3 regions of the Novosphingobium sp. HR1a genome follow, and region 2 is predicted to be linked to each of the others. Evidence: riboswitches for the same ligand, from Rfam matches in the RefSeq annotation. Region 2 holds a riboswitch; each other region holds the start of a gene.
The links. Region 2 has a riboswitch for cobalamin ahead of HWN72_RS21030 (DUF1852 domain-containing protein). Riboswitches for the same ligand answer to the same signal wherever they lie in the genome.
Positions count from the first base shown of each region.

Region 1: another riboswitch for cobalamin. It lies ahead of HWN72_RS02125 (TonB-dependent receptor); the one in region 2 lies ahead of HWN72_RS21030 (DUF1852 domain-containing protein).
Region 3: another riboswitch for cobalamin. It lies ahead of HWN72_RS26040 (TonB-dependent siderophore receptor); the one in region 2 lies ahead of HWN72_RS21030 (DUF1852 domain-containing protein).

Region 1 covers NZ_JABXWS010000010.1:5,065-14,637, forward strand. The annotation lists gene HWN72_RS02125 (TonB-dependent receptor) at 1-1,912, opposite strand, end outside; cobalamin riboswitch at 2,083-2,328, opposite strand; gene HWN72_RS31705 (cold-shock protein) at 2,719-3,396, shown strand; gene rpoD (RNA polymerase sigma factor RpoD) at 3,756-5,795, shown strand; gene HWN72_RS02140 (alkaline phosphatase) at 5,887-7,614, opposite strand; gene HWN72_RS02145 (TonB-dependent receptor) at 7,707-9,573, opposite strand, start outside.
Region 2 covers NZ_JABXWS010000077.1:78,437-88,009, forward strand. The annotation lists gene HWN72_RS21015 (TonB-dependent siderophore receptor) at 15-2,111, shown strand; gene HWN72_RS21020 (DUF4198 domain-containing protein) at 2,201-2,935, shown strand; gene HWN72_RS21025 (hypothetical protein) at 3,046-3,507, opposite strand; cobalamin riboswitch at 3,975-4,197, shown strand; gene HWN72_RS21030 (DUF1852 domain-containing protein) at 4,594-5,592, shown strand; gene HWN72_RS21035 (methionine synthase) at 5,619-6,647, shown strand; gene HWN72_RS21040 (acyl-CoA thioesterase) at 6,828-7,235, shown strand; gene acnD (Fe/S-dependent 2-methylisocitrate dehydratase AcnD) at 7,329-9,573, shown strand, end outside.
Region 3 covers NZ_JABXWS010000098.1:15,491-25,063, reverse strand. The annotation lists gene HWN72_RS26070 (thioesterase family protein) at 1-212, opposite strand, end outside; gene HWN72_RS26065 (MarR family winged helix-turn-helix transcriptional regulator) at 225-686, opposite strand; gene HWN72_RS26060 (bifunctional salicylyl-CoA 5-hydroxylase/oxidoreductase) at 892-3,195, opposite strand; gene HWN72_RS26055 (hypothetical protein) at 3,278-3,520, opposite strand; gene HWN72_RS26050 (PepSY domain-containing protein) at 3,517-5,046, opposite strand; gene HWN72_RS26045 (hypothetical protein) at 5,043-5,336, opposite strand; gene HWN72_RS26040 (TonB-dependent siderophore receptor) at 5,339-7,489, opposite strand; cobalamin riboswitch at 7,676-7,920, opposite strand; gene HWN72_RS26035 (hypothetical protein) at 8,065-8,364, shown strand; gene HWN72_RS26030 (sulfotransferase) at 8,476-9,573, shown strand, end outside.

The DNA.
Region 1 (9,573 bases), on a different contig from region 2:
GGCTGTCGAAGATGTTCAGCACCTCCCCGTAGATCTCGATCTTGCGGCCCTTCCATGCGGCGCGGGCGTTTACGATCGTGCTGCCTTTGTCGCGCAGCGAGTTGTCCTCGATCAGCGGGTAGGGGCCGAGATGCCGGACGCGCACGCTCGCCTCCCAGGGGTCGAGCACGATAGCCGCGCCGGCGGAGACCGCGTTCTCGACCGCGTTGGGAATGCGATCTCCGTTGTCGTAGCGCGAGTGGCTGGCGACATAGCTGCCGTCGAGCGCCAGCCACGGCAGCGGGCGCCAGAACCCGACCACCTCGTAGCCATGACGCTTGCTGGCGCCGGTCGGCTCCACCGCGTTGGAATCGCCGACGAAGCGCAGTTCGCTGCCCACGTCGAGCCACCAGTACGTCGCGGTCAGTGAGACGGTGCCCAGTTGCAGGCGCCCGCCCAGTTCCTTGCCGGTGCCGCGCACCAGAACGGGCACGGGCGATTCCACGTTCACCGCACCGCGCACGTCGTTGGAGTGAAAGCCGCGGCCCCAGTTGGCATAGACTTCGAACTGCGGGACGATCTCGTAGGCTGCCGATACCTTGGGTGAGACGATCGAATCGTGTCCGCTGCCGGCTCCCAGTTCGGTCGCCATGGCGTCGCGCGCGCGGACGGTGTAGTGGTAGTAATCGCCTCGCAGGCCTCCGGTTAGCCTGAGGCCGGGTAACGGCTTCCAGGTCGCTTCGCCATAGAGCGCGCCGGACAGTTCCTCGACGTGATATCGACCCAGCGAGGACAAAAAAGCGCGGGTTTCGGTGCGATTCACCCCGACGTCGCCGATGTGATCGTAGCGATTTTCAGTGCCAATGCCCAGTTGCAGCGTCGAGCCCAAAGCCCATTGCTTGCGCGCGGTGACACCCACGACCCAGCGCTTGTCGAACTGGTCGATCTGCGCGCTGGTGCCGTCCGGATCGGCATAAGTTGGGTTCGAATACATGTTCCAGTCGTAGTACTGGGCATAGACATTAGCGCTCCAGTTCGGCTGTCGCACCGCGACGTTGCCGACGAAGCGCGTTGCGCGGCCACGCGCCGAAGGATCGGGCGAGCAGAATTCGTCAGGGCACAGCGCACTGCCGATGATCCGCTCGGGGATCTGCTCGGTCGGCCGCCAAGTGGCGTGGTAGGCGTGGAGCGATGCTTCGACGGTGCCTTCGCCAGCGGACACGATGTACTTCGCAAAGCCGGAGTAATGCCGCAGATGCTCGGCCTCCTGCCAGGGACCATCATAGCGCTTGGCCTGCCCCACCAGCGTGAGACTGCCACCCGCCACATCCTTGATGGTGCCACCGGCGGCCAGCCGCCCCGACTTGTACGATCCCCCCTCGACCGAGATCCACGGGCGGTCGAACCCATCGATGGTCGTCATGTAGGCCGCGCCGGCCAGTGCAAAGTCGCCGCCATCTGCACGGTACGGCCCCTTGCGGAAATCTTCGCGGGCGACGATCTCGGGGATCAGGCCGTTGAGATCGAGATAGCCTTGGCCATGCCCGTGGCTGCGCAGGTTCATCTGCACGCCATCTATATAAGTCGTGAAGTCGGTGCCGTGATCGAGGTTGAAGCCGCGCAGGAAGTACTGGTTGGCCTTGCCGCTGCCCGAATGCTGCGCCGCTACCATGCCGGGCACCGCCTCAAGCAGTTCGGCGACCCGCAGAAGCGGACGGACCAGCAGGTCGGAACCGCCGACGCTGCCCTCGCTGGCGGCATGGGCGGTGCCGATCTTGGCCTCGCCGCGTCCGAACACCACGATTTCGCCGGAACCGCCATCCGCGCCGCCGGCGGGTGCCTCTTCGGCGCAAGCGGGCATCGTCGCCAGCGCCATTGCGGTACCTGCCACGATGCGCACCAGCGCAGCGCTTTTCATCAAATTCATCATCATTCCCCCCGACGCCTGCGACTGGGTGGGAGGCTTGCCGCCATCAAGACGGTCGACGCGCGCCGGCGGTCGGACGCCGCGGGCGACCGTCTGCGCGAACCGATGCGGCCTCCACCGCTGGTTCGTCGCTCGAACGGAATGATTCCGGGCCTTGGCCACCCCCTGGACCATGGCATGAGCGACCAGACGCAGGCAGGTCTCCTGGCTCACGGGTCAATGCGACGATGCAAGGCCTTCCCAGGCCTCGCATGTTGCAGCGTCCGGCCCAGTGACTGGCGGCAGGAACCTTTGCCCCACCGCACATATGCATCGCGCTCACCGCTTACAGTTGCAGGGACAGCCTCGGATTCGAAGGGCATGCCTTCTCACCGTGTTCCCTTTTAAGCCTCTTTCGAGGCACCAGCGCGATCTTGTCTGCACCAATGAAGGGCAGATATGGCGCGCTATCTCAAACGGTTTCACGGCACAAGCCTGTCTGTATGGCGTCCAGGTACGGCCTGTATCCTGAACTCCCGACTAGCGATGCCAGGGCTGACGGGCCGCTCCGGGGAGCAAAATTTGCTTCCGAGCGCCTGGCAAGGGTCGGCGACGGCCGGATCGATTGTCGAATTGCGTGAAATTTCGGTCATCGCTGTGCTAAAGTCGCCTCCGTGCCATGCATCGCAGCCGATCGCAGAACTCTGGTCGCCAAGACGTCGTTGCGCTGCTATCGCCTTTCATCCTGCACCCTGAAACGGGTTCTGCGGCCTTGCGTGCTACGTTCACTCGCGAGGATAGGTTTCTCGGACTTAGCTTAAGGTACTTAAAAGATGACATTCGACAGGGGAAATCGCGGCCAAGGTCGCGACCGGTTCGGCGGCGGCGATGATCGTTGGGGCGGCGGCAACGATCGCTTTGGCGGTGGTGACCGCTTCGGTGGCGGCCAGCGTGGCGGCTTCGGCGGATCGCGAGGCGGCGGTTTTGGCGGTGGCGGTGGCGGTTCGCGCGGCGGCCCGGGCCAGGTTGTCGGTCAGGGCCGTGGGACGGTCAAGTTCTTCAACCCCGACAAGGGTTTCGGCTTCATCCAGCTTGAAGGCGGCGGCGACGATGCATTCGTGCACATCAGCGCCGTGCAGTCCGCCGGCCTCGAAACGCTGGCGGAAGGTCAGCAGCTGGAATTCCAGCTGGTCGAGCGAGGCGGCAAGATTTCCGCTTCCGAACTGACCATCGTGGGCGAGGTCATCGTTGCCGAACGTCGCGAGCGAAGTGCCGCACCTGTTCAGAATCAGTCCACTGGCGAGAAGGCCACCGGCACCGTCAAGTTCTTCAATAGCATGAAGGGCTTCGGCTTCATCGTCCGCGATGACGGCCAGCCTGATGCGTTCGTGCATATCAGCGCCGTCGAGCGCTCCGGTCTGCATGGCCTTTCGGAAGGCGATCAACTCGAATTCGAAATCGAGATCGATCGTCGGGGCAAGGCGTCGGCCGTGAATCTGGTCCAGCGCTGACTGATCTGGCCATGGCTGCCGCAGGAGGTCATGGCCTCATCTCGGGCTTTCCTCGATCGCATCGCGATCGGCGACGGACATCGAGCGGCTTATGTCGAAGGCCTTGATCAAAGCTGCCTTCGACAGGCCGACTGCGGGACGAGGGACGTGTTTCCTTGATTCGAACGTGCAGCATGCGGGCGGACCAGCTTCCTCCTGGAACCGATGTCCGGCCGCATTGCTTGAACCTTAGACCTGAAGTGGTTCATCCCTGCCTGTAGGCCGCCCTTCACCGGCATCATCAGGCTGATGATCTGAGAACCTAGCCTTGTCCTGGCGTCACCATCGTCATGAAAAGGCCAATAACGACAACGGATTGCATGACTAACGACGATCGCAGCGGCGACAACGACTCTCCTCTTCTCGACCTGGACAAGGGTTCGGTCCAGCGGTTCATCGCGCGCGCCAAAAGCCAGGGCGTCATCACGGTCAAGGAGTTGAATGCCGCGCTGCCGCAGGACCAGATGACCACCGATCAGATCGAGGACATCATGGCCGCGATCTCGGAAATGGGCGTCAAGATCGTCGAGAACGACGATGATGACGATGAGGACGGTGAGCAGGAAGACGGCGTGGAAGCCGTCGATGGCGGCGATGACGATTCCGGTTCGGATACCGGGTTCGACGAAGGCAATTCCCGGCGCCGTCCCGGCGAGACCCGCAAGGCGGACACGCTCGCGCGTTCCGACGACCCGGTCCGCATGTACCTGCAGGAGATGGGCGCCGCCGAGATGCTCAGCCGCGAGGGCGAGGCTGCCATCGCCAAGCGCATCGAAGCCGGCCGCGACATGATGATCATGGGGCTTTGCGAAAGCCCCATGACCTTCCACGCGATCATCGGCTGGTCCGAAGCGCTCAACAACGGCGACATGCAGCTTCGCGAGATTCTCGATCTCGACGCGATGCTCTCCAAGGAGCCGCAGCCCGAAAATCTGGCCGAAAACGGTGAGGGCGATGGCGACGGCGAGATTTCCGCTGCCACCGCCGGGCCTTCCTTCAAGGACGATGACGATTCCGGCGAGGACAACTCGGAGGAAGTCGACGAGGACGGCAATCCGATCCCCAAGCGTCAGGTCGAGGACGATGAAGAGGACAACACCCTCTCCCTCGGTCAGATGGAAGCCGCGCTTACGCCGGAGGCGCTGGAGAAGTTCGCGCTTATCACCGAACTGTTCCGCACCTTCGAGCGCCTGCAGAGCGATCGGCTCGACGCGCTGGCGCTGGGCATCGATTTCCCGGTCGCCAAGGAAGACCAGTACCTGCAACTGCGCGAGGATCTCACCGCGCAGGTGGAATCGGTGCAGTTCCATGCGGCCAAGATCGAGTATCTGGTCGACAACCTCTACACCTTCAACCGCCGCCTGACGACGCTGGGCGGCCAGATGCTGCGTCTGGCCGAGCGTCACAAGGTGAAGCGCGCCGATTTCCTCGAAGCCTACACGGGCCGCGAACTGGACGACGCCTGGGTCGCAGAAGTGGCCGGGAAGGACAAGAAATGGGCTGCCTTCGCAGAAAACGAGGCTGAACCTGCCGAGCGCATCCGTCTGGAAGTCTCGGACATCGCCACTGCCACCGGCATGGCGCTCCCCGAGTTCCGCCGCATCGTGAACATGGTCCAGAAGGCGGAGCGTGAAGCGCGCATCGCCAAGAAGGAAATGGTCGAGGCGAACCTGCGTCTGGTGATCTCGATCGCCAAGAAGTACACCAACCGCGGTCTGCAGTTCCTGGATCTCATCCAGGAAGGCAACATCGGGCTGATGAAGGCTGTCGACAAGTTCCAGTACCGCCGCGGCTACAAGTTCTCGACGTACGCGACCTGGTGGATAAGGCAGGCGATCACGCGTTCGATCGCGGATCAGGCTCGCACGATCCGCATCCCGGTCCACATGATCGAGACGATCAACAAGCTGGTGCGCACCAGCCGTCAGTTCCTCCATGACCAGGGCCGTGAGCCCACGCCCGAGGAAATGGCCGAGAAACTGTCGATGCCGCTCGAAAAGGTGAAGCGGGTTCTGAAGATCGCGAAGGAGCCTATCTCGCTCGAAACGCCGATCGGCGATGAGGAAGACAGCAGCCTTGGCAACTTCATCCAGGACGAGAACGCCGTAATCCCGGTGGACGCGGCGATTCAGGCCAACCTGAAGGAAATGATAACTCGCACGCTGGCATCGCTGACCCCGCGTGAGGAGCGTGTGCTGCGCATGCGCTTCGGCATCGGCATGCCAACGGACCATACCCTGGAGGAAGTCGGCCAGCAGTTTTCGGTGACTCGCGAGCGTATCCGACAGATCGAGGCCAAGGCGCTGCGCAAGCTCAAGCATCCGAGCCGTTCACGCATCATGCGAGCGTTCCTCGACTAAGCACAGGCCGTTCAACATCACAGGCACGCGGCTGATACGGACGCAGGGCGATCCCCCCGTCCGTGTCGGTTGGCATCGTTCGTGGTTCAGATCAGGCGAAGCGTACGCGGTTGCCGTCGCGGCGGAAGTCGTCCTTGCGAATCACGCTTGTCGTGTAGTCGCGCGACAGGACGGTGCTGACCGCGACGAAGTTGGCTGTGCCGGTCTTACGGCCGAACTGCATGCGGACGTAGCCCTGATGCATGTTGTCGGTCCATACCACCTCAGGCATGTGATCGGCGTAGGCCTTATCGAGCTTGGGCGACATGTCCTCGCCAAAGCCGCTGTCCATGAAATCGCCCGGGGAGGAAATGCCCGCCGTACCGAACTCGATGCCCGTGGGGCGTCCCTGTGCATCGGCCAGGTCGTTGGTCCAGAAGCTGTGGCTGTCACCCGAGAGGAACACCAGATCGCCCGCACCTGCGCGGCGCGACAGGGCATAGAACTGCTCGCGGGCCCAAGGGTAACCGCCCCAGGCGTCGGTGTAGTCGGGCAGGTTCCAGCGGCCGCGCCACGCCAGCGAGACATGCGGGTCGGCTGCCAGCTTCGCCAGTTCCTCCTTCGTCTTCGCAGCGGCGAGTTTGGGGAACGGGTCGGGCAGCACGCCCAGCTTCGCAAGGTCGGGCACGTTGAGGCGGCCGATCACCATCGGACAGCCGATCACGCGCCAGGGCTGTCCGTCCTTCACCGAACGGGCGAGAGCGGCCTCCAGGTCCGTTTCCAGTTCGGGCGAGATCAGCGGACGGTTCGGGGCGCCGAGGACGTCGCGCTTGAACTTCTCGGCCGAGGCGTCGTCGACGATTTCCTGCGCATGGTCGAGGTATTCGATCTGCTTCGCCCGCGCGGTGTGGCGCGTCTCCAGCGTGTGCAGCAGGGCGAGGTCGCCGAAGCGGTAGGCGCGCCAGAACTGCATGCGGGTGCGGCCCTTGACGTCGAGCCATTCCGGTTCGCGCACCGGCATCCATTCGTAATAGGCGCGGATCGAGGCGGCGCGGCGCGTGGCCCAGTCGCCCTCGGTATCGGGCTGGTGGTTCTGCGCGCCGCCGGTCCAGGGGTTGTTCGCGCTCTCGTGGTCGTCCCAGCAGGCGAGCAGGGTGTGCTGCGCGTGCATCGCCAACGATCCGGCGTCGGTCTTGTACTGCGCGTGGCGGGTGCGGTAGTCGGAGAGGGTGACGATCTCGTGCGCGGGGGCGTGCTCGCGGCCGATGGTGCGGGCGATGTTTTCACCCCAGCCGTCCTTGCCGCCGTATTCGTAGATGTAGTCGCCGGTATGGAGCACGAAGTCGATCGCCGGATCCTTCGCGATCGCATCGTAGGCGTTGAAGAAGCCGAAGGCATAGTTGGAGCACGAGGCGAGGGCGATGCCGAGCGTATCGACCCGGCCTTCGGGCAAGGTGCGGGCGCGGCCGATCGGCGACACCGATTTGCCCATGCGGAAGCGGTAGAAGAACGTACCGCCCGCCGGGAGGCCGGCGGCGAGGGCCTTGACGGTGAAGTCACGCTCCGCGTCCGTGCGCATCGTGCCGGACTTCAGGATCTTCACGAAGGCGGGGCTGTCGGAGAGTTCCCACTGCACATCGGTGGCGGCGGGCACAGTCACGCGGGTCCAGAGCACCACGCTCGAAGCGTCGGGGTCACCGGCGGCGACGCCGTGCCGGAACACCGGGTTCACCGCTGTGGCGGCGAGGGCGGAAATCGGCAGCGCCATGATCGCCGCTCCTCCTGCCATACCGGCCAGCAGGGCGCGGCGGGAAACCTGATGGGCTTGGAGCATGGTCATGGCGGGCAATCCTGTGTTCTGGTGTGCTGTGCTGCAAAGGAAAAGGACGGGCCGGCGTCCCCCCGAACGCCGACCCGCCCCTCGCGCTACCGTCAGAAGTCGGCGGTGACGCTGAAGACCATCGTGCGCGGAGTGCCGATCCAGGCGTAGTTGCCCGAAATGCCGCCGAGGTAGTCCTCGTCCGTCAGGTTGGTGATGTTGAGTGCGAAGGTCAGGTCCTTGAGCGTATCGGTCAGGCCCTCGCCCTTCACCGCGACCGAAAGGTCGGTGATGAAGGAGTTCTTTGCGGTCCAGGCGTTGCTCGCATTGACGAAGCGGTTGCCGGTGTACTTGCCGGTCAGGCCCAGGGTGACGGGGCCGTAGTTGTAGGTGCCCGACAGCACCCACATGTCCTTGGGAATGCCCGCAACGCGGTTGCCCGCCGTCACGCCCTGTTCCGCGTCCAGTTCGGCATTGCCGGTGCCGCGGTACTTGGCATCGATGTGGGTGTACGAACCGTAGAGGGTCAGGCCGTGAACCGGGCGGACGTTGGCGAGCAGTTCGAACCCCTCGGAGTCGATGCCGCCCGCGTTGAAGAAGCGGCCGTCGCCTTCGCTCAGGTAATCCGGGCCGGCCGAGGTCGAGCTGGGCACGAAGATCACCTGGTTGGAGAACTTGCTCTTAAACCATGTAGCCGAGGCGTTGAACATGCCGTTGGAGTAGCGCGCACCGGCTTCCCAGTTCTCGGCGGTCTCGGGCTTGATGCTGGAGAACGCGTCAGCACTGTATTCGAGCAGCGTGTCGGAGAGCGCCTTGAAGTTCTCCGAGTAGCCGCCGAACACGTCGAGGCCGGTCATCGGCTCGACCTGGATGCCGCCGGAGAGCAGCACCTTCGACTTCGACTTGACGCCGACGTTGGAACTCTCGCCGAACAGGTCCTCACGGTCGAGGTGGTTGATGAACTGCTTCACGCCGAAGTTCGCGGTGACCGGGCCGAACTGGACCTGGTCCTCGGCGTACCACTTGAAGGTGGTCTGCGGATACTTGCGGTCGTACTGCGTCCAGTAGGGCGTGGCGTCATAGGCCGGGCCGACGCGGGTGTCGCTGACGTGGTGCCAGTCGCGCCATTCGCGGCGGTGGGTGTCCTCGTACCAGACGCCGCCGCGCAGGGTGTTCTCAAGCGCGCCGAACTGCATGGTCCAGGCGCCGTCGAGGGTGCCGCCGAGGCGGTCCTTGCGGTAGTGGGTGTGGCGGAACGACTGCTGCTGGATGGCGCCAGCCGCGGTCGGCGCGACGATCTGGCCGGCGGCGTTGGTCGCGAAGTAGGTCGGCGTACCCGAACCGGCGGGCAGGGTGGCCCACCATGTGGGCGTGCCCTTCACCGTCGAGGTGCCGTTGATCTCGCTCTGGACGCCCGAGGTGTCCTGTCCGACGTTGACGATGTAGGGCGGCGCCCAGTCACCGCGCCCGGCCATGTCGTGGTAGTAGACCGAGGCCTTGAGATCGAGCGCGTCGGCGATCTTCGTCTCGGCCTTCAGGTAAGCGAAGAAGTTCTTGCGGGTGGTGCCCCAGACGCCGCGATAGTTCTGGTCCACCGCCGGAACGCCGGTCCACACGCCGTTGAGGCCGTCCTGGTGCGGGCTCGCGGCGTACTGCTCGGGCGAGTACATCTGGTCGTAATTGTTCTCATAGGCGTCGTCGTAGCTGGCGTAGCCGGTGAACTTGACCGGGGTATCGACAATGAACTTCATCGCGAAGTTGTCACGCGTGTTCTTGGCCGAGCCTTCCATCCAGTCGGTTGCCTGCTGGTGGCCGTAGGAGAACCACGCCTTGGCAACGCCGCCGATCAGGCCGGTGTCGAAGCGGCCGTAGTAGCGGCTGGCGTCATAGTCGCCGACCGAGCCGGACAGGCGCACGCGCATGTCGTCGATGGGGTCGGCGGTGACGAAGTTGATGGTGCCGCCCAGCGCCTCGTTCGAG
Region 2 (9,573 bases):
CCGGGGGGAATGACTTGAAACCGACGACCAAGGCCGGACTGCTTGCCGGCGCATTCGCGCTGATGCCGGTCCCGATGCTGGCTCATGCCGCCGAAACCGATAACGCCGACGATCCGATCGTCGTCACCGGCAAGGGCGGCGCCTACAACGCCACCCGCTCGAACAGCGCGACACGCACCGACACGCCGCTCCTCGAAGTGCCGCAGTCGGTGACGGTACTGACCCGGCAGGTCGTGGAGGACCTTCAGGCCAACCGCGTCGAGGACGTACTGGCCTATGCGGGCGGCATCACGCGCGGCAACAACTTCGGCGGCACCGGCCTGACCGACTACAACCTGCGTGGCTTCACCCCATCTGAGTATTTCCGCAACGGTTTCCCGATGAACCGCGGCTATCCGCCTGCGCCCGATTCGATCGCGGTGGAGCGCGTGGACGTGCTGCGCGGCCCGGCCGCCCTGCTTTACGGCCGCGGCGATCCGGGTGGCACCTTCAACATCGTCTCGCGCGTGCCTTCGGATCGGACGGCGCAGACTGTCAGCGGCCGGATCGACAGCTTCGGCGGATGGCGCGGCACCGTGGATGCCACCGGCCCTGTCGATAGCGGTCGGACCGTACGCTATCGCCTTGGCGCGGCGGTGGAAGGCGGTGACACCTTCCGCGACCATGTCCAGTCCGACCGCATCGTGGTTGCCCCTGTGGTCGCCTGGGATGCCTCCTCTGACCTGACCTTCACGCTTGGCGGCGAATTGGTGCAGGTTAAGACACCGCTCGATCGCGGCAATCCCGCCTTCCGCAACCAGCTTGCGATCGCCATCCCTTCCTCCCGGTTCTTCGGAGAGCCATCGGTTGGCCGCTGGCGCGTGCGTAACGGGCTCGGCAACATCGTCGCCGACTACAAGCTGGGCCGGGACTGGAAGCTGCGTGCGGGGATGCAATATTACAACGGCGAACTGGGCGGCCCCGGCATCCAGGCCTCCAGCGTGCGCGCCGATGGCCGCACCCTGGTGCGGACCTACAGCGAACGGACGCTGAGATGGCGTGATCTCGATGCGCAGGTCAACCTGACCGGCAAATTCGCCTCCGGCACGATCGAGCACGAAGTGCTGCTGGGCGCCGAATTCGAGGCGTTTCACTACACCGAGGTCATCCGCAATTCGAGCCCGACGCTCTCGCCCTTCACGATCGACATCTTCGCCCCGGTCTACGGATCGGCCATACCGCCGCTTAATGGCAGCTTCACCAGCATCCGCACGCAGACGCGGACCTTCGCCGGCTACGCTCAGGATCAGCTATCGTTGCTGCCCTGGCTGAAGGTGCTGGTCGGCGGACGGCTCGAAAGATTCGAGAGCGACAACCTCAACCTGCGTAATGGCGTGACTTCCGCCTTCAGACAGACGGTGTTCACCCCGCGCCTCGGCACTGTCTTTGTGCTCAGCCCGCAAGTCTCGCTCTACGGCAGCTATGCGCGCTCCAACAAGCCGAACACGGCCGCTGATGTGAACGGCAATGTGCTAGATCCCGAGCGGGGCACCAGCTACGAGGCGGGCGTGAAGCTCGAACTGCTGGACGGCACCCTGAGCGCGACGGCGGCGCTGTTCCACACGACCAAGCAGAACGTTGCAACCACCGACCCGGACAACCTCGATTACAGCATTGCCGCAGGTGAAGTGCGCAGCCGGGGCATCGACATCTCCATCACCGGCAACATCACGCGCGCCTGGCGCGTGGTGGGTGGTTATGCCTTCGCCGATTCCGAGGTGACGAAGGACAACCGTCTTCCGTTAGGGCAGCGTCTTCCCAACACGCCGCGCCATTCGGCCAGCCTGCTCAATGTCTACGAGTTTCAGGACGGTGCCCTCGCGGGCTTGGGTGCAGGCGCGGGCGTCACGTATCTGGGCGGACGCATAGCAGGCACGGCGGCCACCGCGCCCTATATCCGGCCTTACGCCACGGTGAACCTGCTCGCCTATTATCCGCTCGCAGAGAACGTGAAGCTGCAGGTCAACGTCAACAACCTGCTCGACAAGAAGTACGCCGAGCGCGGCTTCGGCAGCAATCTTTATCCGGGCGCCCCCTTGAGCGCCGTCGCCAGCATCACGGTTGGCCTGTGATGCTTGAGCCTGTGATGCGGGGCGCAACCCCTGTCTCCGGCCGAGACCTCCACCATGCCCTCGATCGAACCAAAGCAAGGATGTGCACGATGAAAACCGCGTTGAATGCCACGATCCTCACCTCGCTCCTCACGCTCTGCACCGTACCTGCCCAAGCCCATGGTATCTACCTGACCGAACGCTCGAAGCAGATCGTGCTCGTCTATGGCGAAGGCGCCGACGACATGGACATGGTAAAGCGCGAGCCGCTGATCGACACGGTCGCCGCCTTTGATGCCGAGGGCACGTCGATCAAGGTGTTGCACCGGGTCTCGGGCCTCGCCATGCTCGTCGAAACCGAAGTCAAACCCGCCTTCGTCACCGCCGTTCTGCAGAACGGCGTGTGGTCGCGCATGAAGGGCGGCGAGTACGAAAAGAAGGGCCTCGACGAGATGCCCGGCGCCGAAATCTCGACCAACAACATCAAGTATGCAGTGCGGATCCAGGGCAAACTGATGGGCAGCATACCGGCGTTGCCCGGCCAGACGCTTCAGATCGTGCCGGTAGGCCCGATCCCGAAGCTGCTGGGGCAGAAGCTGAAGTACAAGGTTCTCTTCCAGGGGCAGCCGGTGGCCGGGGCCCATCTCATCGCTGACTTCGTGAATGACCCGGACGCGAAGGAGGTCGTGACCGGCACCGACGGCACCGTAACGCTCGTCGTGCGTAACCAAGGCCTCAATGTCATTCATGCCGTCTATAACGGACCTAGCGACAACCCGACCAAGTACCGCAATGTCGAACTCACGGCGACGCTCAGCTTCACGCTGGAACACAAGCCGGAATGATACTTGCGTCCGGCCGCTCGACCGTCATGGTCGGGCGGTTGGATCTCGTTTGCGTGCTTACCGGCGACAACCAGTGAGCATGGAGAATGTGGCATTGCGAGACGCTGGCGTCAGTGGCCATCCTTGCCCAGACGCGCATCTTCTTCGCGCCAGTCGCAAATGACCTGAGGAGCGCCCAGCAGGCGCTCAACCTGCGATACCGAATAGGTCGGCACCGATACGATCTGCCCCTTACGGATACTCACGGATCCACTGGGGGTAAGACGACCGTCCTTGGTCCAGCGCACGCGTTCCTTGTTGGTGAGCGGCAGCACCGCAAGAAGTTCCTTAGGCGTAAGCGGTCGTTTGGCCAGTTCGACCAGACGGCCCATCAGATCAGCCAGATCGACTGAATCGGGTCCGCAGTCAGGCGCCAAGATGACGAACGCCTCGTTCAGCGCACGCCACTCGATCCGCGCACGCGGCCAGAACGCGGCACGTACGAAACGCTTCGCCTGCCCCCTTCGCAAACCCAAGGCAACATGATCCTCAAAACATCGCCCGAAGGACAGTCGCCATCCATCGCCGTCCACGCGCCAGCGCAGTTCTGCAGATATGCGGGCGAGACGAGAGTGTGCAGGCGCGTACCCACAGTAACCGCCATGGGGGGACAGTTGCATTGCGGCAGACATGGCAGTCGAACGAACCCTTGACGGAGAAGACCCGCACGTCGTTGAGCGGCGGCCTGATGCCCGGTCACCTGCACGGCGTCCCCGGTCACGTCTGCTCCATGGACTTGAGGATCACCGCTGTGACGGCGAACCTGCTTGAGCATTTCCAGATCTTGCCAATCAGCAATGCCGCAGCGGCGACCGCGATGTTCAGATCAAGAAACCATCATAGTTTTGCAGGTTCTCGAGGAGCTTTCCAGCCTTTCCTCACGTGTACCGCTCCTCGGCCAAGTACGAGCGCGGACTGCGTCGCTGACGGAATAGCCTCACATCGAAACCATCATATAAAGATATCTTTATATGATGGTTGACAGTTGGCTGGCGATGGTGTTGAGAGAGCGTGTCGAGGTTCCCCGCTTCAGGCATGACGGCGGGGCTAAGACGGGAAGCCGGTGGTGCCCTTCGGGGCAGAGTCCGGCGCTGCCCCCGCAACTGTAAGTGGCGAGTGGCGGTTCCATTTCGTGTCACTGAGCCTTGCACAAGGCTCGGGAAGGCCGGAACCGCCGCAATGACCCGCAAGCCAGGAGACCTGCCTTCGGCGCCATAACGTTCCTCGGACGGGGGTTCCTCCGGTGGATCGCGCTTGAAGCGTGGCCCGCAGTCTATCCGCCGTGTGGGCCGCTCCTACTTTGCGCGTTCTTCCTTCGATCCTTCCGCCCGGCCAAAGCAGGTGATCGGTCGATGTTTGCAATCCTGTCCCGCCCCTTCGCAAATCGACGAATGCGCCCGCGCGCCGTGTCATCGGGCTGAGCCCCGCCTGACGCGGCGCGCCGCAAATCCAGACCCATTCCCGAACCACAACGACGGACGGCGTTCGCGCCGGACCGCAGGACACCGTGCATGCCCGCAACACACGCCAACCCGACATTCCCACGCCCTCGCCTCACCCGTATCGCTTCCGGCGCGCCGCTGGCGCCCACGATCAGGCGATCTTCAGGACAACCGGCCATGACAGACGACGATCTCACATTCTCCATCAGCAGCATTCGCTTCGACGAGAATTATCGCCCCTCCGACAACACGCGGATCACGACGAACTTCGCCAATCTGGCCAGAGGCGAGCACCGCCAGGAAAACCTGCAGGCTGCCCTCAGGATGATCGACAACCGCTGCAACGATCTGGCGGATTGGGACAATCCCGAGGGTGACCGCTACCGGGTCGAGCTCGATATCGTCTCGGTCGAGATGCATGTTGCTGCGGGCGATGGCGGCGATGCCTTCCCGATGATCGAGATCCTGAAGCCGAGCATCATCGACCGAAAGACCGATACGTGCATCGCCGGGATCGCCGGGAACAATTTCTCGTCCTACGTGCGCGATTACGACTTCAGCGTGCTGCTGGCCGAGCATAACAAGGGACGGTCTACGTTCGCGACGCCGGAGGGCTTCGGCGATCTGCACGGCAACCTGTTCCGGCACTTCCTGGCCTCGCCTACATACCGGGACAATTTCGCGAAGCCTCCGGTCATCTGCCTGAGTGTCTCGAGCAGCCAGACCTACCATCGCACGGAAAACCGCCACCCGATCCTGGGGATCGAGTACCGGCAGAGCGCGTTCTCCTCCACCGACGAATACTTCGCGAAGATGGGCCTGCAGGCGCGCTACTTCATGCCTCGGGGCAGTGTCGCGCCGATGGCGTTCTATTTCACCGGCGATCTGGCAAGCGATTACACCAGCCTCGAACTGATCGGCACGATCAGCACGATGGAATCGTTCCAGAGGATCTACCGGCCCGAAATCTACAACGCCAATTCGGCTGCGGGGAAATGCTTCCGGCCCAGCCTGAACCATCAGGACTTCTCGTCCACCCGGATCGTCTACGACCGCGAAGAGCGCAGCCGCCTCGCCATCGAGCAGGGCCGGTTTGCGCAAGAGCACTTCATCCGGCCGTACCAGGCCGATCTGGACCGCTGGTCCGCCGGCTACGCCGCCAGCCACATCCTTTGACAAGACAGCACACAAGGTCATCCAACATGAAAACACTGTTGCCCACTTTGACCGCTGGCAGTCTGCCCAAGCCCTCTTGGCTGGCCGAGCCCGAGAAACTCTGGTCGCCCTGGAAGCTGGAAGGCGAGGAACTGGTCGCCGGCAAGCACGATGCGCTGCGCCTGGCCGTGGACGATCAGCGGCAGGCCGGGATCGACATCGTCGGCGATGGCGAACAGACCCGCCAGCACTTCGTTACGACATTCATCGAGCACCTGAGCGGCGTCGATTTCGAGAAGCGTGAGACGGTCAGGATCCGCAATCGCTACGATGCGAGCGTGCCTACGGTCGTCGGCGCGGTCGCCCGCCCGCAGCCGGTCTTCGTCGATGATGCCCGGTATCTGCGCACGCAGACCGATCAGCCCATCAAATGGACGCTGCCCGGCCCGATGACGATGATCGATACGCTCTACGATGCCCATTACCGCAGCCGGGAAAAGCTGGCCTGGGAATTCGCCACGATCCTCAACCAGGAGGCCAGGGAACTGGAGGCGGCAGGCATCGACATTATCCAGTTCGACGAGCCCGCGTTCAACGTCTTCTTCGAAGAGGCCAACGACTGGGGGATCGCCACGCTGGAGAGGGCTGCCGAAGGGCTGAAATGCGAAACGGCGGTCCACATCTGCTACGGGTACGGCATCAAGGCGAACACCGACTGGAAGAAGACCCTGGGGGCGGAATGGCGGCAGTACGAACAGACCTTCCCGAATCTCCAAAAGTCGAAGATCGATATCGTATCGCTAGAATGCCATCACTCGCGGGTTCCGTTGGACCTCATCGAACTGATCCGCGGGAAGAAGGTCATGGTCGGGGCCATCGATGTGGCCAGCGACACCATCGAAACGCCCGAAGAGGTGGCCGATACCCTGCGCAGGGCCCTGCAGTTCGTGGAAGCTGACAAGCTCTACCCGTCCACCAACTGCGGCATGGCCCCGCTGCCCCGCGCCGTGGCTCGAGGCAAACTGAACGCGCTTGGCGCTGGCGCGCGGATCGTCAGAGAGGAACTCGCCGGCTGAACGAGCCGCAGGGCTCGTCCGGGAACCGGACGGGCTCTGACAAGGCTCCTTGGCGTTGGACCCACTACGAATTCGCAACATTCGCGGGTTTGCACGGAAGGCCTTCGCAACCTTCCCGCTTTCAGGGGTTTGTCCCGCGCCCGGCGCGTGGTTGGCTGTCTTCGCAAAGGAGATACCACCATGCCCACTGCCCATGCCCTGCCCGCGGACACCCCATCGACCCGGCTGTGCGAAATGGTCTTTCCCGAACAGGCCAACCACTATGGCACGCTGTTCGGTGGCACTGCGCTCAGCCTGCTGGGCAAGGCTGCCTTCATCGCCGCAAGCCGCCATGCCCGCGCGGCGGTGGTGATGCGAACCTCGGAAAAGATCGAGTTCCGCCACCCGGTCCGAGTCGGACAACTCGTCGAACTGCACGCCTACGTCGTGCGCGAAGGGTGCTCGTCGCTGACGGTCGAAGTGGAGATGACCGCCGAGGGGCTCATCAGCGGCGAACGCTCGCTCGCGGTAAAAGGCCGTTTCGAGATGGTCTGCGTCGACGAGCACGGCAAGTCACGCCCCATCCGTCAGAACGCGGCCGCAGCCTGAATTCGCAAAGTTTGCAGATTTGCAGAAATCCGTCCGCAAGTCTTCGCCTTTTCAGCCATTTTCACAGGCGGCGGCGCTGCCGATAAGAGGCCCATGAACCACGCCTATCGCAAGCCCTTCCCTGGAACGTCAGCTGGAACCGCCGTCGATTATTTCGACACGCGCGCCGCCGTCGAGGGCATCCGCCCCGGCGCTTATAGCGGCCTTCCCTACGTTTCCCGGGTGCTCGCCGAGCAGTTGGTGCGCCGCTGTGATCCGGCGCTGCTGAGCGATGCGCTGACCCAGATTGTCGAGCGCAAGCGCTATCTCGACTTCCCCTGGTATCCCGCGCGCGTCGTATGCCACGACATCCTCGGCCAGACCGCGCTGGTCGATCTTGCCGGCCTGCGCGACGCCATCGCCGACCAGGGCGGCGATCCGGCCAAGGTCAATCCGGTGGTGCCCACGCAGCTGATCGTCGACCACTCGCTCGCTGTCGAATATGGCGGCTTCGATGCAGCCGCCTTCGACAAGAACCGGGCGGTAGAAGATCGCCGCAACGAAGATCGCTTCCACTTCATCGAATGGACCAAGAGCGCCTTCGAGAACGTCGATGTGATCCCGGCGGGCAACGGCATCATGCACCAGATCAATCTGGAGAAGATGTCGCCCGTCATTCAGGTGCGCGATGGCGTCGCGTTTCCGGATACCTGCGTGGGCACGGACAGCCATACGCCGCACGTCGATGCGCTGGGCGTCATCGCCATCGGCGTCGGCGGGCTGGAAGCCGAGACGGTGATGCTGGGCCGCGCCTCGATGATGCGCCTCCCCGATATCGTTGGCGTGCGCCTCACCGGGCAACGCCAGCCGGGTATAACCGCCACCGACATCGTCCTCGCCATTACCGAGTTCCTGCGCCAGAGCCGCGTCGTCGGCGCATGGATCGAGTTCTTCGGAGAAGGCGCCGACAGCCTCTCGATCGGCGACCGCGCGACAATCTCCAATATGTGCCCGGAATACGGCGCCACCGCTGCGATGTTCCACATCGACAGCCAGACCATCGACTACCTGCTGCTGACGGGCCGCGATCCCGATCATGTCCGGCTGGTCGAGGACTATGCAAAGCTGACCGGCCTTTGGGCCGACGACCTGCGCAATGCCGAATACGAACGGGTGCTGGAGTTCGACCTTTCAACCGTCGTGCGCAACATGGCTGGCCCCTCAAACCCGCACCGCCGCCTGCCGACCTCGGCGCTGGAGGAGCGCGGCATCGCCGTCGATCTCGACAAGGCGGTGGCGCAGGAGCGCGATGGGCTGCTGCCCGATGGCGCCGTCGTGATCGCCGCGATCACCAGCTGCACCAACACCTCCAACCCGCGCAATGTCGTGGCGGCGGGTCTTGTCGCGAAGAAGGCCAATGCGCTGGGCCTCACGCGCAAGCCGTGGGTCAAGACTTCCTTCGCACCCGGATCGAAGGTCGCACGCCTCTATCTGGAGGAATCCGGCCTGCTGCCGGAGCTGGAAGCGCTGGGCTTCGGCATCGTCGCCTATGCCTGCACCACCTGCAACGGCATGTCGGGCGCGCTCGATCCGGCGATCCAGAACGAGATCATCGAACGCGATCTCTACGCCACCGCCGTCCTTTCGGGGAACCGCAACTTCGACGGGCGCATCCACCCTTATGCTAGGCAAGCATTCCTTGCCTCGCCGCCGCTGGTCGTCGCCTATGCGATAGCGGGGACGATACGCTTCGATATCGAGAACGACGTGCTGGGCGTGGTGGATGGCAAGGACATCCGCCTTGCCGACCTGTGGCCCAGCGACGAGGACATCGACGCGATCGTCGCCGCCTCAGTGAAGCCGCAGCAGTTCCGCGACGTCTACGACCCGATGTTCGCGCCACGCGCGCGTGACGAGGCCAGCCCGCTCTACGACTGGCGGCCGCAATCCACCTATATCCGCCGCCCGCCTTATTGGGATACCGAAGGCGTCGGCGCGCTGGCCGCGTTCCCGCGCACGCTCAAGGCCATGCGCCCGCTGGCGATCCTGCCCGACAACATCACCACTGACCACCTCTCGCCCTCGAATGCGATCCTCGCGAGTTCGGCGGCGGGCGAATACCTCGCGCGGATGGGGCTGCCGGAGGAGGACTTCAACTCCTACGCCACGCACCGCGGCGATCACCTGACCGCCATGCGGGCGACCTTCGCCAACCCGCAGCTGGTCAACGAGATGGCGGTGGTGGACGGCGCGGTGAAAAAGGGCTCTCTCGCCCGCGTCGAGCCCGACGGCAAAGTGACGCGCATGTGGGAAGCGATCGAGACCTATCTGGAGCGCCGCCAACCCCTGATCATCGTGG
Region 3 (9,573 bases), on a different contig from region 2:
AGGCGGCTGGGCGAGACGAATTCGACGTCCAGCTTCACCGTCGGCACGCCGATGTGGTGTTCCAGATGCATGGATGCGAAGTCCATGCCGAGGTCCTGCGCGAACCAGTCTTCCACCGCGCCGTTCAGCATCTCGAAGTAGCGGGGGTAGAAGACGATCCCCGCTGGGTCGACATGCGCGAAGCGCACTTGCGTGGAGGTGGTGAAAGGCATCGGCGAGAGGTCCTAGAGAATGGAAGTCTTGAGCTGGGTCAGCAGGGTCAGAAGCTGGCGCTGGCTGTCCTCGGGAAAGTCGGCGAGGGCTTCGCGCACCCAGCCGTGGTGGGCCTCTGCCAGTACGGCGAACTGGACGCGGCCGTTCGGCGTGAGCGAGACGATGGCGGAGCGGGCGTCTTCCGGGTCGGTGTACGAAGAGACGAGGCCCTGTTCCTGTAACTGGCGCACGATCGCGGTGACGTTGCCGTTCGACACCAGCAGCGCGCGCGACAGTTCGCCCATGCGCAGGCCGTCCGGCGCGCGGTCGAGCGTCGCGAGGATGTCGAAACGGGGCAGGGTGGTGGAGAACTGGTCCTCGAAATTGCGGCGCAGGCGCTTCTCGATGATCTTCGCGCAGTCGAGCAGGCGCACCCAGACGCGCAAGTCGAGCGTGCCGGACGGCGCGGTGCTGCCGGGAATCGTCTTTTCCATCGTCGCCAAGGCTCCTCGTTCTCCAGGAGGTTCCATAGCGGGGGATGCGATTATGTCGATTCCTGCAGGCATAAAGTTTCTTTCGGGCAAGCAACCCTGCGTTGAAGCAGACCCTTCGACAGGCTCAGGGTGAGCGGGGTTGGAATGAACCTCCCAATTCCGCTCAGGCTGAGCTTGTCGAAGCCCCGGCCGCGGGGCGCGAGGGTCAGGCTCGTGCGCCCTCCGCCTGTTTCGCGGCGCGCATCGCCATCTGCTGGCCCAGTTTGTAGGGCGCGGGGATCGGCTGTTCCTCATACCCGGCCGAGGCCGCCGCGCGCAGCGTCCACACCGGGTCGAACAGGTGCGTGCGGCCCAGTGCGACGAGGTCGGCGCGGCCTGCCGTCAGGATCGAGTTGACCTGATCGGCATCGGCGATGTTGCCCACCGCGATCGTCGGTACGCCTGCCTCGTTGCGGATCTGGTCGGCGAACGGGGTCTGGAACATGCGGCCGTAGACCGGGCGGCCTTCGGGCGCGGTCTCACCGGCGGAAACGTCGACGATGTCCACGCCCGCTTCGCGCAGCAGCCTGGCGATTTCGACCGCCTCGGCAGGGGTCACGCCCGCTTCGCCGACCCAGTCGTTGGCGGAAATGCGCACCGCCAGCGGCTTGTCCTGCGGCCATGCGGCGCGGACCGCCTCGACCACGCGCAGCGGGAAACGCATGCGGTTTTCAAGGGAGCCGCCGAAGGCGTCGTCACGCGCGTTCATCACCGGGGTGATGAAGGCCGAGAGCAGGTTGCCGTGGCCCGCCTGCACCTCGAGCATGTCGAAGCCGGCCTTGTCGGCCAGCATGGCGGTCGCGACGAATTGCTGGACGATCCGGTCCATGCCCTTCGCGTCCAATGCCTGCGGGACCGTGCCGCCCTTGCGCCACGCCTGCGCGCTGGCGGAGACGATCGGCCACGGCGCGTCCATCGGCACGTCGTAGCCCACACCTTCACCGGGCACCTGACACGCGGCGCGGGCGCCAGCATGGCCGATCTGAGCGCAAGTCTTCGCCGCCGAGTGCTGGTGCGCGAACTGGTTGAAGGCGGTCCAGCGCTCGGCCTGACCGTCATGCCACAGGCCGGGGCAGGCGGGGGTGGTGCGGCCCTCGGGCGCGACGGCGAGCATCTCCGTGACCACCAGACCGGCACCGCCCAGCGCGCGCGAACCGTAGTGGACCGAGTGGAAGTCGTTGGCGTAGCCGTCCGCATCGGCGGAATAAGTCAACATCGCCGGGATCACCACCCGGTTGGGCACGGTCATCCCGCGCAAGGTATAGGGCGTGAACATCGGCTGCAGCGGCACGTTGCGGCCTTCGTTGCCCGCCCAGAACCAGCGCTCCAGCCCTTCCAGCCAGGCGGCGTCGCGCAGGCGCAGGTTTTCGTGGCTGACGCGCTGCGAGCGGGTCATTAGCGAATAAGCGAACTGCGGCAGGTCGAAGCCGAGGTAGCGGTCCAGCGTCTCGAACCACTCGGTCGAATTGCGGGCCGAGTTCTGGATCTTGAGCACCTCGACATGGCGCTCCTCCTGATATTCGGCGAGCGCGGCCGCCAGTTCCTCGCGGCCCGTGATGCCGGGGCGGTCCAGCACTTGCGCCAACTTGATCGCGTCTTCCAGCGCCAGCTTGGTGCCCGAACCGATCGAGAAGTGCGCGGTGTGGGCGGCATCCCCAAGCAGCACGACGTTGTCGAAAGACCACTGCTTGCAGATCACGCGGCGGAAGTTGATCCACGCCGCCGAGCCGCGCAAGTGCGTGGCGTTGGAGATCAGCGGGTGGCCGTCCAGATGGCGCGCGAAGATTGTCTCGCACAGCGCGATCGAATCGGCCTGCTCCATCGCGTCGAGGCCAAGGCCGGTCCACGTCTCGGGCGAGCATTCGACGATGAAGGTCGAATGCGTCTCGTCGAAGCGGTAGGCGTGCGCCCAGATCCAGCCTGCGTGAGTCTTCTCGAAGATGAAGGCGAAGGCATCGAACAGCTTGGTGGTGCCCAGCCATGAGAACTTGTTGGTCTTGGTCTGGATATCGACGCCGAACTTCTCTTCGTTGGCGGTGCGGACCATCGAATTGATGCCGTCCGCCGCCACGATCAGGTCGAAGTCCGCGAACTGCGACAGGTCCGCGTCGAACTGCGTCTCGAAGTGCATCACGACGCCCAGCTCGCCCGCGCGGGCCTGCAGGATCTGCAGCAGGTGCTTGCGGCCGATGCCGATGAAGCCGTGGCCCGAGGAACTGACGGTGTTCTCGCCCACGGTGACGTCCACGTCGTCCCAGTGCGCGAAGCTGTCGACGATGGTGGCGGCGCTGACCGGGTCGTTCGCCTGCAGGTTCACCAATGTCTGGTCGGAGAACACCACGCCCCAGCCGAAGGTGTCGCCCTTGCGGTTGCGTTCGAAGACGTGGACCTCATGCGCAGGGTCGCGCAGCTTCATCGAGATCGCGAAGTAGATACCGGCAGGTCCGCCGCCGAGGCACGCAATACGCATGGATGTCTCTCCTGAATTGCTTCATGCCTAAACTAATATGGTTGCACGTGCAAGTTGTTTGAGCAGGGAGATCCGGCGAGCGCTACCTGCCGTTTCGCCTGCCGAATATCTCGGGCAGCGCGGCCAGCGGCAGCACGCAGAACAGCCATAGCATCGCGCCGATGAGGGCGGTCTCGGCGCCCGCCATCGATGCGACGCAAGCCAGCGCGAGCAATATGGCGCCGCCTGTCCGCCATGCGTCGGCGCGGTCCTGCGTCTTCGCCCGCCGGATCGCGTGAAATCCCGCCGCAGCCAGCAGCAGCGACAGGTACGTTGCCGCGATCATGGGTTCACCTTCGCGTTCATGCGGCGCGTCACCCTCGCGGCCGCGATCCACAGGACGATGCCGATTGCGGTAGCGGTGAGGTCCGCTCCGGCCCGTATCCAGTCGCCCCTCGGCAGCGTCGTCGTGAGCGGGAGGTTCGCCAGCGCGCTCGTTACCGGGAGCGACAGGCACAGCAGCGCGGCGAGCTGCAGTTGTTCGCCCCATGCCCGGCCCCAGGGGCGCAGACCGGCGTGGATCAGGGATGCCAGCCAGGCCAGGAAGTAAACCGAGGCCGCCATGACGCGCCTGTCATCCATGCCCGGGGCCAGCAGCCGTTCGCCGTGGAGATAGGCCGCGCAGGCGATCACGTTACCGGCTACGGCGGCGACGGTGATCCGGCTCGCCATGGCCTGAAACGGCGACATCGTCTTGCGGGCGCGCTTTTCGGTGAACAGGATCAGTCCTGCCGCGACCATCGCGGCGCTGGCAAGGCCGGTGAGGAAATAGAGCCACCGCGCGACCGGGCCGCCCCACTCGATGAAGTGCAGCCCGGCAAGGAACGCCTGCGTCTCCCTTGCGGGTGAGCGCTTCACCAGCACGCGCAGCAGCTTGCCGTCGGAGCCTGCGAAGTCCACGCGGTCGGGGAAGTTGGCGATGCGGTCGTCGCGCTGGCGCCAGATCTCGACCACGGCATTGGCGCGGTCGGGCTGGCTGACATAGATGTTCACGGCAGGTCCGCCGCCCCAGGCCCGTTCGGCGCGCGGCAATAGCGCCGCGAGGTCCACGGTGCGGCGGGGCGCGCCCGGCGGCCAGTCGCCATCGATGCCGCCGTCGATGTAGAGCGATTGCGCGGCGGCGGTCTGGTAGCCTTTCACATCGCCGCCGTTCAGCATGGCGACTCCGGCGGGAATGTAGGCGTAATAGATCAGGACGAGGCCGGTATAGGCCATCATGACGTGGAACGGCAGCGGCAGCACGGAGAGCACGTTGTGCGCGTCCATCCACGCCCGCTGGCGCGAGGCCCCGGGGCGGAAGATGAAGAAATCCCGGAATATCCGCTTGTGGATGATCACGCCGCTGATCGAGGCGGCGAGCATGGCGAGGCCCGCCGCACCGACGATCAGGAAGCCCAGCTGGCTGGACTTGCGATCGATCCCCAGCGTGTAGTGATAGCGCATGAAGAAGAACCCCGCGTCCATGTCGCGCGGGATGCGGGTGCCGGTCTGCGGGTCGAGCCGGTGCGTGGTGGCCTTGCCCGCGCGGTCGGTCCAGACGAGGCGCAGCACCGGCTCGCGCGGGGTGGGGATGACGATGCGCCACTGCCGTGCATCGGGCGCGACGCGGGTGAGGTACGCGCGGCCCATTCGCACCGCATGGGTGCGGTCGATGGTGACGGGAGAGCGCAGTTCGGGCGTCGTCCAGAGATTGATCTCGGTGTAGAACAACGCCAGCGATCCCGTCAGCAGGACGCCGAACAGCACCCAGCCCAGCAGCAGCCCGCACCAGGTATGAAGCCAGCCCATCGACTGGCGCAGGGTGTCCTTCACCGCCCCAGCCCCAGCAGCAGGCCCATGGGCAGCGCCGTGCCCACGAGCAGTTCGCACCAGATGCGCGTGACGCTGCGGACCGCGAAGGCCCGCAGGATCACCGCGACGAACACCATGAAGGCAAGGCAGGTGGCGAGGATGTTCGCGTCCACGCCGTCCATCGGCAGCACGCGTACGGCTGCGCCGATCCACGCGTAGCACAGCGCGTAGGCGCCGACGGTGGCCGCCAGCACGCGCGCGGCGATCGCGCGCCAGTTCGGCTCTCGCCCTGGCTTCGGCCTCCCCGCCACGGTCAGAACCGCTGCTCGAAGGTGACCGCGACGCTGCGCGGCTCACCTAGGACCCACTGCGAGGTGGAGTAGCTGTTCTGGACGTAGATCCTGTCGAAGACGTTGCGCAAGTTGAGCGTCACGCTCGTCTTCTCTGCAAGGTCGTAGCGGGCCGAGGCATCGACCAGCGTATAGGCCGGGATGCGCCGGGTATTGGCGGCGTCGGAGTACCGCTTGCCGACATACCGCAGGCCCGCGTCCAGATGCAGCGGCTGCACCGGCCGCCATGACAGCCACAGGTTGGCCGCCTTTTCCGCGACGCCGATGGGCATGTTGCCGTCCCGGCTGACCAGCGCGGTGTCGACCAGTTCGTCGAAGTCGTCGTACCGCGCGTTCAGGATCGTGCCGTTGGCGAGCACGCTGAATTCCTTCGTCACCGCCAGTCCGAACGAGGCCTCGACGCCGTAGGAAGATTGCTGTCCGACCTGCACCGACACCGTGGGATCGTTGGCGGATCGGGTCAGGATCTTCTTCTTGACGATGCGATAGCCCGACAGCGTGAACTCGCCGCGTCCGTCCAGGAAAGTCGCTTTGACCCCGGCCTCCCACTGGCGCCCGGTGGAAACGTCGAAGGTGGTCTGCGCCAGCGTCGCCGTGAGGAACGCCGTCACCGGGTCCGCCGCCGCCGAATACTGCGCATAGAGCGAGATCGTGTCGCTGGGGTTGTAGACCAGCCCCGTGCGCCAGCTGGTGCTCGGATAGCGGGCGGTGTAGTCCGCCGCCGGATCGAGGGCATCGTGCCGCTCGGTCTTCGGACGGTCATAGCGCAGCCCCGTCACCAGTGAGAGCCGGTCGGACAGCGAGAGCCGGCTTTCGCCGAACAGCGCCCATTGCTGCACATCGGTCTTGTACTTGTAGCGGGTGCCGAATGTGCCGTCGAGGAACGTGCCCGGCGTATAGTCGCAAGGATCGACGAGGTCGAAGCGGCTGTTGGGCGAACTGTCGGTGCGCAGCAGCGAGCCGGTGTTGTACTCGCCGCCCAGGCTCAGGCGGTGGTCCATGCCAAGCAGTGTATGATCGAACACCGCGTTGAAGCGGTCGCCCCACTGTTTCGTCTTGTAGACAATCTCCAGATAGCTCGAGCGGCGGATCTGGTCGCCGGACCAGGCATAGCCCTCGGCATTGCGCCAGTGCTTGAAGCCGGTGAGATAGTAGGCGACGTTGGTGATCGTCACCCCCTCGGCCGGTGTCCATTCGGCCTTGGCCTGGGTCCAGGCATCGTCGAAACGCAGCGAGCGGTCGGCGATGTTGTAGTTCTTCTTGCGGATGTCCCGCACCAGCTTGCCGTCTCGCAGCGGAGTGCCGTACCAGATCGTCGGGTCGAGGTCGGCGCGGTCGTGCGTCAGCGTCAGCACGAGGTCGTCGCGCGCCTGCCAGCGCAGCGCCGCCGAAAGCGCAAGACTGCGCGATTGCCCGCGCTCCATCCACCCGTCCGAACGGTTGTAGCTGAGATCGACGCGGTACGAGAGCCTGTCTCCGATCGGCCCGCCGATCCCGCCCGCCGCCGCATAAGTATCGAACGAACCGCCGCTGAGACGGACCTCGCCTTCGAACTGCTCGGTATTGGGCTTCTTGCGCACGACGTTGATCGCGCCGCCGATGCCGCCCTCTCCATAGAGGACCGAGGCCGCACCGCGCAGGACCTCGATCCGCTCGGCCATCCACGGGTCGGCGGGGAAGGTCTGCGTGGTCGTCGTGTAGACGCGCATCCCGTCGTAGAGCTGCATCACCGAGGTGTAGCCGGTGAACCCGCGCGAACTCAGCGAGTAACCGAAGGCCGAGCTGTTGTTGATGAGCCCCGGCGCGCGCGCGGCTGCGGCAACCACGGTGCGGTCGCCCAGGCTGCGGATCATCTCCCTGGTGATGACGTCGACGCTGGCCGGCGTCTGCATCGGCGTGAGGCCGAGGCGGCTGGAGGCGTCGGCCTGCTGGCCGAGTTGCAGGACACCCGCCTTGCGCGCGGTGACGACGATGTTGCCCGCATCCGTGTTATTGGCATTCTCCGGCGCCGTCTCGGCGGCTTCCTGCGCCTCAGCCGAAGTCGCGGACATGCCAAGCATGCAGAATGACGCGCCCGAAGCGATCAGGCCGGAAAGAAGCGATCTCGTATTCATGTTGTAACCCCCGTTGCGTTTCCCAGTCGAACGGACAGGTTCCCGCGCAAGGGACGTCCCCCGCGCGGGCGCAGCGGCGGGAAGCGGGCGCGAACGAGCGACCGGCGAAACCCGCCGTTGCGGCCTGGCCGCAAGTTCGTCGCTCAGACGGAGTACACCGTGCCGCGGCCATCCCCTGGACCAAGGCAAGAGCGACCGGACGCTGGCAGGTCTCCTGGCTAACGGGTCGTCGCGCGATGCACGGCCTTCCCAGGCCTCGCAGGAGTTAGCGTCCGGCCCAGTGGCTGCGGCAGGGCACATTGGCCTGCCGCGATATGCATCGCGCTCACCGCTTACAGTTGCAGGGACAGCCTCGGCTTCGAGGGGTAGCCCCTCTCACCGCGTTCCCTTTTAAGCCCCTTTCGGAAGGCACCAACGCGATCGTGTCCCCCTTTTCGGAGGGACGGGCGGGGGATTATTCGCTGCGCGCACGATTTGCAAGCCGTTCGCGTGGGGCCTTCCGAAAGCCCGTCCTGCGAGTTTTCGGTTGCAACCTTGCTTTTCATTTTGGGCAACCCGTGCAATTTGCGGTGCCGATGACTGATCCACGACTCACCCTGATGGAAGCCATAGCCACGCGAAAGTTCGTGACGGCGCGCTACAACGGCAACACGATCACGCTTGCCCCGCACATGCTGTTCGAAAGGCACGGCGATCTTGTCGTCAGTGCCATGAACCCCGCGAAGGCACGCCGCAGCGACGAGGAGCCGGGTCTCGGCCAGTTCAAGCTGGCGGGCCTCTCGTCGATGGAACTGCTGAACGAGCACTTCGAGCCTCTGCCCTCGTACGACGGTACGCCCCCGCGCAGCGATGATTCCCTGATCCTTTCGGTCTGATCGCCCGATATCGCCAAGGTGATCGGCGGGTAGCTTCTAAAGTGTGCCCCATGTCTTCATGATCCCTTCCGAACGCCGCGCGATGACGCGGCACGGGATGAGGGAGAAGACATGCAGGCGCAGGACATCGTCGCAGCGGCAAGCGAACGGACCGGATTGAGCGACTTCGGCGATCCCGCGATCCTCGAAGGGCTTGGCGTGCTGCTGAAGTCCTACGAGGACGAAGCCAGATTTACTGAAGCCGGGATGGCGCGATCGGTCGATGCACTAGTCGCCGCGATGGCGAACCGGATGCGGGTGGAAGACTGGCTGGCGCGCCACCCCGAACTTCTGGAGCGCCCGGTCGAGAAGCCGCTGTTCGTCTTCGGCCTTCCGCGCACCGGCACCACGCTGGCGATCAACCTGCTGGAAGCCGACCCGGCGCGCCGCGCGTTCCTGCGCTGGGAAGCGTTCGATTCGGTGCCGCCGCCGCTGGTGCAGGAACTTCACGCCGGTCCCCGTCACGATGCCTGCCAGACGCGAACGCTGCAGGGGCTGAAGTACGCGCCGCAGATCGCCGCGATCCATTACGAGGAGGCCGACAGCCCGACCGAGTGCCAGTTCGCCATGGCGCCGTCGTTCTGCGCGCAGCTCTACGATTCCCAGGCGGACATTCCGGGCTACCACCGCTGGTTCCTGGACGAGGCCGACTACGCGCCCGCCTTCCGCTACGAAAAGCGGCTGCTGCAGCTGCTTCAGGCCAATGCCCCGGGGCGCTGGACGCTCAAGAACCCCTGGCACCCGTTGTTCCTCGATGCCCTGACGGCCGAGTTTCCTGACGCGCAACTGGTCATGACGCACCGCGATCCGGTCGAAGTGCTGGGCTCGGCCTGCAGCCTCGTCAAGGAAGTGCGGCGGATGTACAGCGATCAGGTCGATCTTCGGGCCATCGGAGAGAATCTGTTGGAGACGTTCGACCTGATGATCGCGCGGTCGAACGCCTTTCGTGCGAAGCACGGGCACGATGCGATCTTCGACGTGCAGTATCGCGATCTGGTGCGCGACCCGCTCGCCACGGCGCAGGGCATCTACGAAAGGTTCGACGAGCCTTTCACGCCGCAAGCCCGCGCAGCCATGGAAGCCTACCTGGCTGCAAACCCCAAGGGCAAGCACGGCAAGCACGAATATGACCTGGCCGAATTCGGCCTCAGCCGCGAAGGCGTCCGCGAG